DNA from 2 places in the Streptomyces sp. NPDC058534 genome. Region 1 is predicted to be linked to the other one. Evidence: riboswitches for the same ligand, from Rfam matches in the RefSeq annotation. Region 1 holds a riboswitch; the other holds the start of a gene.
The links. Region 1 has a riboswitch for cyclic di-AMP ahead of ACFWR9_RS20900 (M23 family metallopeptidase). Riboswitches for the same ligand answer to the same signal wherever they lie in the genome.
Positions count from the first base shown of each region.

Region 2: linked by a shared signal. The riboswitch ahead of ACFWR9_RS33120 (NlpC/P60 family protein) and the one ahead of ACFWR9_RS20900 (M23 family metallopeptidase) in region 1 are both predicted to bind cyclic di-AMP.

Region 1 is NZ_JBHXNW010000032.1:64,734-70,120, reverse strand. Features, by position in the region: gene ACFWR9_RS20905 (aldo/keto reductase) at 1-863, opposite strand, end outside; gene ACFWR9_RS20900 (M23 family metallopeptidase) at 1,008-2,048, opposite strand; cyclic di-AMP (ydaO/yuaA leader) riboswitch at 2,060-2,215, opposite strand; gene ACFWR9_RS20895 (PP2C family protein-serine/threonine phosphatase) at 2,440-3,660, opposite strand; tRNA gene ACFWR9_RS20890 (tRNA-Met) at 3,820-3,893, opposite strand; gene ACFWR9_RS20885 (dihydrofolate reductase family protein) at 3,950-5,080, opposite strand; gene ACFWR9_RS20880 (hypothetical protein) at 5,159-5,387, opposite strand, start outside.
Region 2 is NZ_JBHXNW010000072.1:17,350-22,736, reverse strand. Features, by position in the region: gene ACFWR9_RS33130 (peptidoglycan DD-metalloendopeptidase family protein) at 1-324, shown strand, start outside; gene pcrA (DNA helicase PcrA) at 426-2,912, opposite strand; cyclic di-AMP (ydaO/yuaA leader) riboswitch at 3,144-3,321, shown strand; gene ACFWR9_RS33120 (NlpC/P60 family protein) at 3,327-4,556, shown strand; gene ACFWR9_RS33115 (tellurite resistance/C4-dicarboxylate transporter family protein) at 4,584-5,387, shown strand, end outside.

The DNA of each region.
Region 1 (5,387 bases):
TCCACCGTGCGCGCGGACGCGATCGGCGCGGTCACCGTCGGCTGGGCGGCGAGCCAGGCGAGGGCGACCGTGGCGACGGGGGCGTCGTGGGCCTCGGCGATCTCGTCCAGGGCGGCGAGCACCCGCCGGCCGCGCTCGGTCTCCAGGTGCTTGGCCGCACCGCCCGCACGCGGGCTGTCGACGCTCGCGCCGGGCCGGTACTTGCCGGTGAGGAAGCCCGCGGCGAGGGCGTAGTACGGCACGGCGGCCAGGCCCGACCGCTCGGCGAGGTCGCGCAGCCCGCCCTCGTAGGTGTCGCGCGAGACCAGGTTGTAGTGCGGCTGGAGGGCGACGTACCGGGCGAGGCCCTCGCGGTCGGAGAACTCCAGGGAGGCCGCGAGCCGCTCGGCGGAGATGTTGGAGGCGGCGATGTGCCGCACCTTGCCCGCCTTCACCAGCGCGTCCAGCGCGCCGATGATCTCCTCGACCGGCACCTCGGGCTTGTCGAAGTGCGTGTAGTAGAGGTCGATGTGGTCGGTGCCCAGGCGGCGCAGCGAGGCGTCGGCCGCCGCCCTGATGTTCGCGGCGGAGAGGCCCGGGTACTCGGGGTGCTGGCTGACCTTGGTGGCGAGGACGACGTCATCGCGGTTGCCGCGGGCCGCGAACCACTGGCCGAGGACGGTCTCGGACTCGCCGCCGCTGTTGCCGTCGACCCAGGCGGAGTACGAGTCGGCGGTGTCCACGAAGTTGCCGCCGGCCGCCGTGTAGGCGTCCAGGACGGCGAAGGACCGATCCTGGTCGGCGGTCCAGCCGAAGACGTTGCCGCCGAGGGCGAGGGGGAAGACCTCCAGGTCGGAGGAGCCGAGCTTGCGCAGAGAAGTCATGTAGGGCGTCAACGAACGCACCCGAGCAGGTCATTCCGGCACGGACGCGAAAACCCCGCAGACCGGCAGCCCTGACGTCGGGGGGTTGCCGTCAGGACCGCCGGGGACCAGCGGGGGAAGCGCGGGAAGCGGGTTGGCCGTGGCTCAGGGGGTGAGGCCCTTGCTCTGCAGCCAGGCCATCGGGTCGATGCCGGAGCCGCCGCCCGAGTGGACCTCCATGTGGAGGTGGGCGCCGGTGACGTTGCCGGTGGCGCCGACGCGGCCGATGACGTCACCGGTGGTGACCTCCTGGCCGACGCTGACGCTGATGGAGGACTGGTGGGCGTACCAGATCTCGGTGCCGTCATCCAGGGTGAGCACGGTCTTGTAGCCGTACGACCCGTCCCAGCCGGCCGACGTGATGGTGCCGCTGTGCACGGCCTTGAGCAGCGTGCCCGTGGGTGCGGCGAAGTCGAGGCCGGTGTGTTGGCCGGAGGACCAGTAGGCGCCGGCCTGGCCGAAGGTCGAGGAGATCGTGTACGAGGAGGTCGGCAGCGTGAACTGCTTGGCCAGCTTGGCCAGGCGCTCGGCCTCGGCCTTCTTCGCGGCCTCCTCCTCCGCCTTCTTCTTGGCGGCGGCGGCCTTGGCCTCGGCCTCCTTCTCCGCCTTGGCGGCGGCTTCCGCGGCCTTCTTCTCGGCGGCGGCCGCGGCCTCGGCGGCGGCCTTGGTCTCGACCTGGGCCTGCTGTTGCTCGGCCTGCGCCATGATCCGGGCTCGCAGGGACTCACCGGCGCCGGCGGTGCTGGCGCCCTCCGCGGTGTCGGCGGCGGCGGTCACGCCGATGCCACTGAGCGGGGTGCTGGAACCCGCCGGCTGCGGCGCGTCCTCGTCGGAGATGAGCGAGCCGACGTTCGGCAGGTCCGGCATGGAGATCGACACCGGCGGCTTGCCGGTCTGCGCGCTGGCCATGCCGCCCGCGCCGACGGCGGCTATGACACCGACGCCGAGGACGGTGGAGCTGCGGGCGAGCCCGCCACGCTGCTTGGCGACGCGGTGCCGGCCGCGTACGGGGCGGATGGAGTCCTCGGTGGGATTCCACTCCTCCCAGGGGCCCTCTTCGGTGCGGTAACTCTCGTAGCCGAAGGTTTCGGTGTCGTGCCGACTGGGCACGAACGGGGCCTCGGGGGCAGGCCGGTTGGACGCCACGTGGGCGTACTCCTTTCCTTCCTTTCGCCTACCGGGTTAGCTGACGGGTTCGGAGCAGGAAGGTCTCCTACGCGCGCATGCAGCCGTGTTGCCACGGCGTCAAACGCCCGATTCACCCCAATGTGGTGGTTCCCCGGTTCCCTTGCGGGATTCGGCGCGTGCGCACGGAGCCGCCTTCTGTGACGGCTGGGACGACCGCGCTGCGTTATCGAACGTTAATAGACCCGGGGCCCGGATTCCAAGCTGTTCCTCTTGATCATTAACGAAAGCAGCCCGGACGTACACCCCAGGATCGGTAAAAATCGGGCGAGTTGACCGCGGCTCGGTAATCCCCTTCACGCCACTTCTTTCTGACGGAACGTCAGCTGTTATGCGGAGGGACGCCGACCCGTCACGGCTCGTGACAATGATCATGCTCGCCGCGTCGTGGACGCCGTACGGCGAGCAGCGCCATGTCGTCCGCCATCCCGCCCCCGGAGTGGCGGCGCACGTCGCGGGCGAGGGTGTCGAGCAGCTTCGCCGGGTGGCGGAAGACGCGGCCGGACAGCCGCGCGTACGGATCGTAGAACTCCCCCCGGTCGTCCCGGGCTTCCGACAGCCCGTCGGTGTACAGCAGCAGCGTGGCCCCACCGGGGAACGCGGTCTCCTCCGCGCGGTCGGGCCACACACCCAGCTCGCCCATGCCGAGCGGCAGCGCCGACTCCCGGGCGGGCAGCGACCCCAGGGTGCCGTCGCCGTGGAGCAGCAGGGGCGGCGGATGCCCGCGGTTGACGATGCGTACGGTCCCGGCGCCGTGCGGGAGTTCGGCGAGGACGGCGGTGGTGAAGCCCTCGAAGGCGTCCAGTCCCTCGCGCCGGGTGCCCTCGCGGGCCAGCGCCCGCTCCAGCCGCTGCGCCACCGCCTCCAGCGTCGCCTCCTGCTCGGCCGCCTCCCGGAAGGCGCCGATCACCACGGCGACGGCGGCCACCGCCCCCATGCCCTTGCCCCGCACGTCCCCCACGATGAGCCGGACGCCGCGCGCGCTGTCCTGCACCGCGTACAGGTCACCGCCGATGAAGGCGCCGGCCTGCGCGGCCTCGTAGCCGACGGCGATCTCGAAGCCGGCGATCCGTTCGGCCGGCTCGGGCAGTACGGCGCGCTGGGCGGCCTCGGCGATCTCCCGGGCGATGGCGAGGCGCTCGTCGGTACGGCGGACGAAGGCGTTGACGAAGACGGCGAGCGCGGCGACCGTCGCGATGGTGATCAGCTCGGTGAGGGAGTCGACGTAGTGGATGACGCCCTTGCCGATCTGCAGCCCGACGACCGCGGCGACCACGGCGACGCCGGTGAGCGCGGTGCCCCGCCGGGAGTAGATCGGGGCGGCGACCAGCGGCGCGGCGGTGTAGAGGGGACCGGCGGTGAAGTAGCGCGGGGTGACGATGTCGTACAGGACGGCGACGATGATCAGCAGTACAGGGAGCGAGCGCACGAGGGCCCGGCCGTAGGACGTACGCCACGGTCGTGGCTGCCCGGCGGGCGGCACGGGCGGTGTCTCGTCGCCGAGGCCCGGGTCGGGCACGGGATCGCCGGGGAGCCGGCCGCCGGCTCTGGCGTACGCTCCCTCGTCCTCCACCTCACCTGCCCGCACCACTGGTCTCCCGCCACCCCCTGTCCGCGCCGCTTGCCGTACTCCAGGTTTCCCGCGGCGGGGGCGGGCGGCGAGCGGTGCGGGCCGAGCGGGTGAACGCACCGAGGGCCGGAACCCTTTCGGATTCCGGCCCTCGGCCTTCAGTAGCGGGGACAGGATTTGAACCTGCGACCTCTGGGTTATGAGCCCAGCGAGCTACCGAGCTGCTCCACCCCGCGTCGTTGTGTTCTCCACTGTACGTCATCCCAGGGGCGGAATGCACATCCGTATCTCCCTACCCGTCCAGATGACGGTTCGGCGCCTTCGCCCGCCCCTCGTACTCCGGCAGTACGACGACGACGGCGCCCCCGGCGGCGAGCACCCCGCCGCCGTCCGCCCCCGGCACGAAGGTGTCCGGCTCCCGCCAGGCCGTGACCACGCGACGCACCCCGGCGTCGAGGATCAGCCGGGCACAGGGCGCGGGCCGGGAGGCGCGGCGGGCACAGGGTTCGAGGCTGCTGTACACGGTGGCCCCCGCGAGCCGCGGATCGGCGCGGTCGATCTTGGCGAGCGCGGCCTCCTCGGCGTGCACGACGGGGTCGCCGGCCTCCCGCGAATGCCCCCGCGCCAGCTCGCTCCCGTCGGCGGCGACCACGACCGCCCCCACGCTGAACGCCGTCCGTGACGGCGGGCACAGCTCCGCCAGCTCGCAGGCGAGCGCCAGCCAGTGCCGGTCGGCGGGGCTCACGCGGTCGCCGGTGCCGGGCGCGGTCGGCAGGTACCGGGTCAGCACGACGTCCTCGATCCGCCGCGACTCCACCAGCCGCAGCCGCCCGCCCTGGTAGGCGCCGGGCCCGAAGAGCCGGGGCGCGGCCGGGTCGCCGACGAGCAGGGGCGCGAGAACGAGCTGAAGCTCGTCGGCGAGTTCCTCCTGAAGCAGCTGGGTGTGGACGGTCCCCCCGCCCTCGACCATGAGCCGCCGCACCCCGCGCCGGTCGTGGAGATACTCCAGCGCCGCCCGCCAGTCGAGCGCGGCACCGAGCGGCACGACGTCGGCGCCGATCCCCAGCGCGCGAGCCCGCCGGGCACCGTCGTCCGTGGTCAGGAGCACCTTGTCCCCGCCGGTGTGCCAGAACCGCGCCGCCGGGTCCAGCTCACCGCTGCCGCTGACGGTGACCTTGAGCGGGTACTCGGCCTTCCCCGCCGTGGTGCGGGCTGCCCGCCGCTCGGCGGAGTTCACCAGCAGCCGCGGATTGTCGGCCCGGATCGTCCCGGCCCCGACCAGAATCGCGTCCACCGACGCCCGCACCTCGTCGACCCGCTCGAAGTCGGCGGGGCTGGACAGCAGGAGCCGGTCGGGTCCGGTGTCGTCCAGACAGCCGTCGAGGGAGACGGCGGCGGAGAGGAGGACGTACGGGAGGGGCATCAAGGGCGCTCCGTGGGAGGCGTGGACGTTGTCCGGGCGACCGGCTCAGGGACCGCGAACGCATCACCTGATCACGCGTCACTGCCAGAAGACCTCTTCCACGGTGATCTGGGGATCCTCGACGCGCGGAACGAAGGTATAGACCAGCCATCCCCGATGGTTGTCGAAGAACAGGATGTGCGGGCCCTTGGGATCGGTGGACCGTACCGGTTCGACGTACATGGTTTTCGGAAGGTCCGCATCGGCGTCGATTCCCCGGAAGAACGGGTCCCTGGCCGTCACCAGTTCGGCACGGGCCTCGTCGACC
Region 2 (5,387 bases), on a different contig from region 1:
TCCGTGCACAGCGGCATCGACTTCCCCGTGTCGTACGGGACGACGGTGATGGCCGCGACCGACGGCACGGTCCGTACGCAGTACAACAGCGCGTACGGCAACATGATGATCGTGACGGCGAAGGACGGCACGGAGACGTGGTACTGCCACCTCTCCAGCTACCAGGTCCCCTCCGGTACGACGGTGAAGGCCGGCGACGCGATCGCCTTCTCCGGCAACTCGGGCAACTCGACCGGACCGCACCTGCACTTCGAGGTGCGCCCCGCGGGCGGTTCGGCGATCGACCCGCTCTCGTGGCTGCGCAGCCACGGCCTGAACCCTTAGTGACGCCGTAGCGTCTCAGCCGCCGGCCCGCCCCCGGGGCGTGCGCCGACCGGCCGCGGACCCGAGCCGCAGCCCGGGCCCGCGCGGCCCGTCCCGCACCGTCAGAGCTTCTCCACCGGCGCGTACCGCAGCAGCAGCCGCTTCGGCTTGGGGTCGCCGAAGTCGATGGTGGCCTCGGCGTTGGACCCGGTGCCCTTGACCCCGACGACCGTCCCGAGCCCGAACTGATCGTGCGTGACGCGGTCGCCGACCGCCAGGGACACCGTCGGCTGCTCCGCGCCGGCGGACCGGCGGGTGGCGAAGCCGGACGCGCCCGACGCCGAGGAACGGGAACGGGACGACGACAGCGAGGCCGCCAAGCCCGAGACCGGCGCGGAGGGAGCCGGTCCGTTCGCCCCGGTGCGCTTCCACTCCAGGTGGGGGGCCGGGATCTCCTCCAGGAACCGCGAGGGCGGGTTGTAGGAGGGCTGGCCCCAGGCGCTGCGCAGCGTGGACCGGGTCAGGTAGAGCCGCTCGCGGGCGCGCGTGATGCCGACGTACGCCAGCCGCCGCTCCTCCTCCAGCTCCTTGGCCTGGCCGAGGGCGCGCATGTGCGGGAAGACGCCGTCCTCCATGCCGGTGAGGAAGACGACCGGGAACTCCAGGCCCTTGGCGGTGTGCAGGGTCATCAGGGTGACGACGCCGTCGCCGTCCTCGTCGTCCGGGATCTGGTCGGAGTCCGCGACCAGGGCGACCTTCTCCAGGAAGTCGGCCAGGGTCCCGGCCTCCTCGCCCTCGGCGCGCTCCTGCTCGAACTCCAGGGCGACGGCCGCGAGTTCCTGGAGGTTCTCGATGCGGGTCTCGTCCTGGGGGTCGGTGGAGGCCTGCAACTCGGCGAGGTATCCCGTGCGTTCGAGGATGGCCTCAAGGACGGTCGCCGGTCCGGCGCCGGACTCGACGATGGTGCGCAGGTCCTCCATGAGCGTGTTGAACCGCCTGACGGCGTTGGCGGAGCGCGCCGCCATGCCATACGCCTCGTCGACGCGCTTGAGCGCCTGCGGGAAGCTGATCTTCTCGCGCTGCGACAGGGCGTCGATCATCGCCTCGGCCCGGTCACCGATGCCGCGCTTGGGGACGTTGAGGATCCGGCGCAGCGGCACCGAGTCCTCGGGGTTGGCCAGCACCCGCAGGTAGGCCAGGACGTCCCGGACCTCCTTGCGCTCGTAGAAGCGGACGCCGCCGACGACCTTGTAGGGCAGGCCGGTGCGGATGAAGACCTCTTCGAAGACCCGGGACTGCGCGTTGGTGCGGTAGAAGACGGCGACGTCGCCCGCCTTGGCCTCGCCCGCGTCCGTGAGGCGGTCTATCTCGTCGGCGACGAACTGGGCCTCGTCGTGCTCGGTGTCGGCGACGTACCCGGTGATCTGCGCGCCGGCGCCCTGGTTGGTCCACAGGTTCTTGGGCCGACGGGACTCGTTGCGCTCGATGACCGCGTTGGCGGCGGTGAGGATGGTCTGGGTGGAGCGGTAGTTCTGCTCCAGGAGGATCGTCGTCGCGTTCGGGTAGTCCTCCTCGAACTGGAGGATGTTGCGGATGGTGGCGCCGCGGAAGGCGTAGATCGACTGGTCGGCGTCGCCCACCACGCACAGCTCGGCGGGCGGGACCTCGGCCTCGGGCGGCACGTCGACGGGGTGCTCGGAGGTGCCGACCAGCTCGCGCACCAGGGCGTACTGGGCGTGGTTGGTGTCCTGGTACTCGTCGACCATGACGTGCCGGAAGCGGCGGTGGTAGTGCTCGGCGACGTCCGGGAAGGCGCGGAGCAGGTTGACCGTAGTCATGATCAGGTCGTCGAAGTCGAGGGCGTTGGCCTCGCGCAGCCGCGACTGGTACATGGCGTAGGCCTGGGCGAGGGTCTTCTCGAAGCCGTCGGCGGCCTGCGCGGCGAAGTCCTCCTCGTCGATCAGCTCGTTCTTCAGATTCGAGATCTTGGCGCTGAAGGACTTGGGCGGGAAGCGCTTGGGATCCAGGTCGAGGTCGCGGCAGACCAGTGCCATGAGCCGCTTGGAGTCGGCGGCGTCGTAGATCGAGAAGGACGACGTGAAGCCGAGCCGCTTCGACTCGCGGCGCAGGATGCGCACGCAGGCGCTGTGGAAGGTCATCACCCACATCGCGTTGGCGCGCGGGCCGACGAGCTGCTCGACGCGCTCCTTCATCTCACCGGCGGCCTTGTTGGTGAAGGTGATCGCGAGGATCTGGCCCGGGTGGACACTGCGCTCGGCCAGCAGGTGGGCGATGCGGTGGGTGAGCACGCGGGTCTTGCCGGAGCCGGCGCCGGCCACGATGAGCAGGGGGGAGCCGGAGTGCACCACGGCGGCTCGCTGGTTCTCGTTCAGCCCGTCCAGGAGGGCGGCCGGGTCCAGGGCGGGGCGCGGGGCGCCGTCCCGGTAGTACCGGTCGCGCTCTGGAGGCGCGTCGAACTTCCCGCCGAACAGATCGTGCGGGACCGGCTCCGGTCCGTGATCGTCCTCGGGCGGCGGCGGGGGTTCCTCCTCGTGACCCCGGGGGGTCTGGAGGCTCGCCAGGAAGCTGTCGTCAAAGAGGCTGCTCATCGCTCTCCGAGTCTAGGGCGCCCCACCGACAACCCGGCGCCGCCCCGGAAAATGGCCGGGACACCGCCCACCGGCACGCCCTGCGACGTGGTGCGACACGAAGAGTGACACCCGCGGCCAAGGTCACGAAAATGTATCGGGCATATCACCCACCAACCTTCACAGCGGCCACACGAGTTGGCTACGGTGCGGGCAGGCCGAACGACCCCCTCCGGCGAACCTCGCCGGGCCGCGCGGCCTCCGCCGAGTCCGACGTGCCCGTCACGGCACCCGGAGCCGGGGACCCAACCGAGAACTTGGGGTGAATCGGCCGTACCGCCCTCGACGAGGACGGTCCCGCCGTAGGGCAACCCTTCCGTGCCGCCCGAACCCGACAGCTAACCCGGTAGGCGGAGCACTGGAAGGAGCGCCTCCTTGGCGTCGCACCGCAAGTCGCGCCCCACCGGTTCACGCGTCGCGGGCATACGGGCCCCGGCCATCGCCACGGCGGCCCTCACCTCCGTCGCCCTGCTGTCCCAGACAGCGAACGCCACGCCGTCGGACGACGACAGGCCGAGCCTCGAAGAGGTCGAGAAGAAGGTCGACGACCTCTACCGGCAGGCGGGGTCGGCCACCGAGAAGTACAACGCGGCCAAGGAGAAGACCGCCAAGCAGCGCAAGCGCGTCGACACCCTCCTCGACGACGTGGCCCAGCGCACCCAGAAGCTCAACGAGGCGCGCGAGGAGCTGGGTTCCTTCGCCTCCGCGCAGTACCGCACGGGCACGGCGGTCCCGGAGACGGCGACCTTCCTGCTCGCGGACTCGCCGCAGGAGTACTTCGACCAGAACCAGCTGATGGGCCGGCTCACCGGCCGTCAGAAGATCGCGGTCGACGACTACGTCACGCAGCAGTCCGAGACGATGAAGAAGCGCCGGGAGGCCACCGAGAGCCTGGAGACGCTCACCGGCTCGCAGAAGGACCTGAAGACGGCCAAGTCGACCGTCCAGAAGAAGCTCGCCACCGCGCGTGAGCTGCTGTCGGAGCTGACCGCCGAGGAGAAGGCCCGGCTCGCGGCGATCGAGAAGAAGAAGCAGGAGGCGGCCGCCCGCAAGGCCGCGGAGCTGGCCAAGCAGCAGGCCGAGCAGCAGGCCGAGCAGCAGGCCGAGCAGCAGGCCAAGCAGCAGGCCGAGGAGCGCGAACGGCGGGAGGAGGCCGCGCGGCAGGAGAGCGGCGGCACCTCCTCCGGTTCCTCGGAGTCCTCCGGCACCGGTTCGTCGGGGTCGTCGACGCCGGACTCCTCGTACGGCACCAAGGCCGAGAAGGCGCTCGGCTTCGCCCGCGCCCAGATCGGCAAGCCGTACGTCTGGGGCGCCACCGGCCCCGGCTCCTACGACTGCTCGGGCCTCACCCAGGCCGCCTGGAAGGCCGCGGGGGTGACGCTGCCGCGCGTCACCTACGACCAGGTCAACGCCGGCACGACCGTCCCCGTCTCCCAGGCGCAACCCGGTGACCTGGTCTTCTTCTACGACGACCTCAGCCACGTCGGCCTCTACATCGGCAACGGCATGATGATCCACGCCCCGAAGCCGGGCGCGTACGTGCGCGAGGAGTCGATCTTCTACGACGGCGAGTCGTCGATCCACAGCGTGGTGCGACCCGCCTGACCGGCGCGGCTCTCTAGCATCGGGGGCATGTCGTCAGGCACGTCGTCAGGCACGTCGTCAGGCTTTCCCCCCTCCCCCCTGCGCGCCTGGTGGGCGCAGCGTCCACCGGCGGCCGGGGCCGCGGTGATGGCGACCGGCATCCTGTCGGTCGCCCTGCATATGACGGGACACGAGGTCCTGTCCCGCATCGCCCTGTTCCTGGCCTGCGCCGCCTGGCTGACCCTGGCGGCGAACTTCGTCTACCTGCTGCTGGTCGAACGCCCGCAGTGGCTGACGCGGGCGGGGACGCCGGGCGCGCTCACCGCGGTCGCCGCGACCACCGTGCTCGGCACCCGGTTCTCGCTGCACGGCTGGACGACCCTGGCGGCGGCGCTGCTGGCGCTGGCGGCGCTGCTGTGGCCGGTGCTGCTCCTCCTGGTCGTGCAGCACTGGGGGCGCAGGATGCCGGGGACGGTGTTCCTGGCGTGCGTGGCCACGGAAGGGCTGGCGGTGCTCGGCGCCACGCTGTCCGCGGTCACCTCTACGCCCTGGCTGGCGCACGCGGCGCTGGTGCCGTTCTGGCTGGGGATCGTGCTCTACCTGATCGCGCTGTTCCGCTTCGATCTGCGGCAGGTGGCCCGGGGCTCCGGTGACCACTGGGTGGCGGGCGGAGCGCTCGCCATCTCGGCCCTCGCCGGCGCCAAGCTGCTCGCGGCGGCCGGGACCGGCATGTACCTGTGGAACTACGACGACAGCGCCGTGCTGCACGACGTGACCGTCTTCCTGCTCACCCTCGACCTCGCCTGGTTCGTCGTCCTGCTGGTCGCCGAGATCGTCTGGCCGCGGGTCCGC